2 regions of the Thermosipho globiformans genome follow, and region 2 is predicted to be linked to the other one. Evidence: riboswitches for the same ligand, from Rfam matches in the RefSeq annotation. Region 2 holds a riboswitch; the other holds the start of a gene.
What was found. Region 2 has a riboswitch for thiamine pyrophosphate ahead of EO083_RS01695 (sulfide-dependent adenosine diphosphate thiazole synthase). Riboswitches for the same ligand answer to the same signal wherever they lie in the genome.
Positions count from the first base shown of each region.

Region 1 (2,483 bases), on a different contig from region 2:
GAATTTACAGCATCTTGCCCAGCCATGGCATCAACAACCATCAATATTTCATCTGGATTAAGAATGTCCTTTATTTCTTCCAATTCATTCATCATTTCATCATCAATATGCAAACGCCCCGCTGTATCAAAAATTACAACATTGTATCCACTGTCTTTAACTTCTTTTATAGCCTCACGAACTATTTTAACTGGATTTTTTCGATCACCACAAAAAACTGGCACATCAATTTTCTTACCTAACGTTATTAATTGGTCTATAGCAGCAGGTCTATATGTATCAGCAGCAACCAAAAATGGCTTTTTTCCTTTTTTCTTAAGCAAATTTGCAAGTTTTGCTGCCGATGTAGTCTTACCACTTCCCTGAAGTCCAACCATCATAACATAAGAGGGAGAATGTACAAGACTTAATTGGGATTTTTCTCCCATAACCCTAATTAATTCATCTCTTAAAATTTTAATAAACATCTGATCTGGGGTTAACGACTTTAATACTTCCTCACCTGTAGCCTTTTCAGTTACTTCTGCAATAAATTCCTTTACTACCTTGTAGTTAACATCAGCTTCTAACAATGACAACTTTACCATTTTTATTGCTTCTTTTATATTTTTTTCAGTGATTTTTCCTTTCCCCGAAAGCGCTTTAAAAGCTTTAGAAAGTTTTTCTTGTAAACCTTCAAACAACTCCAATCACCTTCCTTCACTCTCATTAGTATATAATACTTTTTTACTAATTCAATTAAATTTTTGTAGCCGATTGAAAAATTATCCAAAATTATATGTAACAATAATGTTAAGTAAAACTTGTCGCTTAACTTAACTGATAGTTTTTAGTTAACTTTATAGTAACATATTATAGATAATATTTTATTGATGTACTTTATAAGATGTAGTATAATTTAAATATCCCAAGGGGAGCTCCACAATCCGGGGCTGAGAGGAAGGTGGAAACCTTCGACCCTTAGAACCTGAACCGGGTAATACCGGCGGAGGGATGGGATACAAAATCCCTCCGAAAAAAGGAGGGAATTTTTTATTTTAAAAGGAGGGATTATATGAAAAAAGTACTTATTTATTTAATATTAACTATCTCATTAATTTCATTTTCAGCAGAAAAACTTGTCGTTTATACATATGACAGTTTTGTGTCTGGTATTGGTAAAGAAATTGTTCCAATATTTGAAAAAAAGTATGGTTGTAAAGTAGAACTTTTATCTTTTGGTGATGCTGGAACTGTCCTTTCAAGACTTATGCTTGAAAAAAATAATCCCAAAGCTGATGTAATAGTTGGTCTTGATCAAGCGTTATTAATTAAAGCCATCGAAAATGATCTAGTTCAAAAATTTAAACCTGAAAATTTATCCTTGCTAAAATATCCAGAATTGTATAATGAATACGGCACTCCATATGATTTTGGTGCAATTGCTATTGTTTATAACAAAGAAAAAATTAAAAATCCACCAAAAAGCTTTAACGATCTTTTAAAAGATGAATTTAGAGGTAAAATTGTTGTTGAAGATCCTAGGACTTCAAGCACTGGTCTTAGCTTTCTTCTATGGACTATTGCTGCATTTAATGAAAAATATTTGGATTTTTGGTCAAAATTTAAAGACAATTTACTGACAATAACACCAGGATGGGACGAAGCATTTGAAATGTTAGAATCAGGCGAATCTGATATCATGGTTAGCTACGCAACCGATGGTGCATACAGCTATTATTACTATGGCAACGTCAAATACGTTCCAGTAATTTTAGATGAAGGTGCATTTGTTCAAGTTGAATATGCTTCACTTGTAAAAAATGCCAAAAATGTAGAACTTGGAAAAAAATTCATAGAATTTCTGCTTTCAGATGAATTTCAAGAAAAAGTTCCTTTAAATCAATGGATGCTTCCTGTTACAAATGTAAAGTTACCTGAAGCTTTTAAATATGTTCCTGAAATAAAAAAAGTTCTTGAGATAAAAAATGATATTTATAAGAATCAAGAAAGGATTTTAAAAGAATGGTCAAAAGAAGTAATTGGTGGCTAATTCCAATTACATTTATAATGGGAGGCGTTGTCCTCCCATTTACTTTTTTATTTATAAAGATAGGTGGTATAAATATCAGCTCAATTTCTGATAATTTTAATATTATCAAATTCACTATTTACCAAGCTTTTATCTCATCTATATTAGCAACCGTTATAGGCCTTCCTGGAGCATATATCGTTGCTAGAACAAAAATGAATAAGTATTTAAAATCCATTTTTAGAATACTGTCAGCCATTCCTTTTATTTTACCGGGAGTAACAATGAGCATAGGTTTTTTAATGACATTTGGAAATAATGGAATAATAACAAATTTTCTTAAGTTATTTGGTTTTAACCAACGACTACTTTATACTTTTTCTGCTATAATTATCGGCCATGTTTTTTACAATTTTCCACTTTTTATCCGCATAGTTGGAGAAACTTGGGAAAAAATAGATTCTAGTATTAT
Region 1 is NZ_BHXD01000009.1:64,131-66,613, forward strand. It holds gene ffh (signal recognition particle protein) at 1-683, opposite strand, end outside; TPP riboswitch at 901-1,011, shown strand; gene EO083_RS07225 (thiamine ABC transporter substrate-binding protein) at 1,055-2,032, shown strand; gene EO083_RS07230 (ABC transporter permease) at 2,005-2,483, shown strand, end outside.
Region 1: another riboswitch for thiamine pyrophosphate. It lies ahead of EO083_RS07225 (thiamine ABC transporter substrate-binding protein); the one in region 2 lies ahead of EO083_RS01695 (sulfide-dependent adenosine diphosphate thiazole synthase).

Region 2 (2,483 bases):
ATTTTTTTAATTTTTTAACGATATCTTTAGTTATACTAATATGCAGGGTCACAAAATCCACACCTTGTTTTGCATGTTTCTCAAATATTTTTAAGAAATCTTTTTCACTAAAATCAACAACATTCTTTTTTTGTTGATAAGAAATTACAGCTGCATCATAAATTGGAACAGTTCCAACGGGAATATCTGAATTTTTAATTATGAATTCTCTTTGTTCATCTAGATTCCCCCATGTTGAAAGTAACATAACACTATTTGCCCCCACAGCTTTGGCGGTATTAAATTTCTCTATTTCATATTCGAAATCATCATATCCAAATGATGTTCCAATATTTGCGTTTACTTTTACTGTTAAACCTTCACCAATTCCCATGAACTTTTTTAATGATGTATGATTTTTGTTGTGCGGAATTACAATTTTTCCATTTAATAATCCTTCTCTAATTTTATCAATACTAACATTTTCATGTTCGGAAATTTTTTCAATTTCACTACATTTTTCACCATTTTTAACCTTTTCAATTAGCGTCATTATTTCACCTCTATAGATAATTTTTCTAATATATTATTTGCAACTTTTAAACCTGATTTAATCATCCCGCCGAAAATTGGTCCCATTCTGGGTCCACCACCTACTGAAACTGCAGCCATTCCCATTACGTAAAGTCCTGGGAAAACTTCTTTAGTATTTTCAACTACAAATTTTTCTCCTTCTTTTGCATTCATAGGATATTCCCTAATTTTTCCTATAGGAAGGTCGACATCAATTCCTCTATCAACTAACATATTTACAACATTTGCAGGATGTCCCGTACCATCAACTACGAACTTTGCCATAATTGTTATAGGATCAACATGGAGTTTTTGCCTTATAACTGGTGCCCAATTTATTACAATTCCATTTACTTTATTTTCATAAAATACAATATCTTCAACAATAACATTATTGAATAAAATTGAACCAGCTTTAGTAGCATTGTATAGCAAAGAAGAGGCAAAATGTACAGAATCAACTGAAATAAAATTGTTTTTAATTAAGTAATTCATTCCTAATTCATCTAAAAAAGATTTAATATCTTTTTCAACTACTAGTTCATTAAACATCATTCCTCCACCCCATGTTCCACCACCAGGTTCATTTTTTGACTCAAATATAGCAATCTTCAATCCTTTTTTTGAAAGATAGTAGGAAGCTGCTAAAGCGCTTGGACCACCCCCGACAATTGCTACATCAACTTTTAAACTATCATTCAATTTTTCAAAAAATCTTTCTACAATAATTTTCGAAACTTCATAATCCCACATATCGTTTACCTCCTTATAAAAAATTTCCCTCCGCAAAAGCGGAGGGGTTATTATAGACTTTTATTTTTCTTTTCCCAATCCCTCCGCCGGTATTACCCGGTTCAGGTTCTAAGGGTCGAAGGTTTCCACCTTCCTCTCAGCCCCGGATTATGGAGCTCCCCTTGGGAATTTATTCACTTTTCTTACACTAATATAGTACTACTAAATTTTAAAAGTGTCAATTTAGTTTTCTAATTTCTTTGATAATGTCATAAAAGAAAAAGTAAGAATATATTCCAAGAGTTAGTATAGAAAATACAATAAATTTAAAAATTGATTTTTTTGACTTTATTATGCTCAATATTACCTTAAGATATAATAAAATAAACAGAAAACTCATAAACTGCGCAACAAAATATGTAAAATATGATGAGGTTAAATACAAAGGAAGCAGAGAGAAAAGTGCAAGAAATAACGCTATATAAAAAATCCACATAAAGTTTACATTAAATTTCTTTCCAATTTTTCTCCCAAATAAGAATAGTAAAAACATTAAAAATAATGATGAAATAGTCAACAATATTTGCGAAATAGGTTCATTAAAGAAAACAAAAATATTAGCTAAAATTGAAAAAAATGTATAACCCCAAAAAGAAATAATCATTATTAACATACCTCCATTTTTTGTTTAATACTATTCTAAGTATAAAAAAATAATCGATTAAAGTCAAATATTTTCAACAAATAAAAAACATGGCTTCAAACAAATTGAAGCCATGTATTCGAGATAAGCAATTTCCAAATATTCGACTTTAAAGTTCAAACCCTGGAATCTTCTATTTCTTCTATCTCACTGAAATGAATAATATCTATCTTTTCTCTTTTTAACATATTTGATAGAACATTTTTAGGACCCACCTCAACAAATTCTTCTACTCCAAGTTCTAACATTCTTCTTATTGATTGTAACCAATAAACTGGTCCTGCTATTTGTTCAAGTAAATAGTATTTTAATTCTTCTGGATCACTCGATTCTTTAGCTGTACTATTCAAAACAATCGGAACTTTTGGTTTTTTGAATTTAACATGTTCTATTTCTTTAGAAAGTTTTTCACGAGCACTTTCTAAAAAGGGAGTATGGAAAGGTCCAGAAACAACCAATTCTGTTGCTCTAATACCGTTATTTTTACAATCTTCTA
Region 2 is NZ_BHXD01000001.1:294,681-297,163, reverse strand. It holds gene thiC (phosphomethylpyrimidine synthase ThiC) at 1-532, opposite strand, end outside; gene EO083_RS01695 (sulfide-dependent adenosine diphosphate thiazole synthase) at 532-1,305, opposite strand; TPP riboswitch at 1,366-1,477, opposite strand; gene EO083_RS01690 (DUF4234 domain-containing protein) at 1,523-1,957, opposite strand; gene fabD (ACP S-malonyltransferase) at 2,104-2,483, opposite strand, start outside.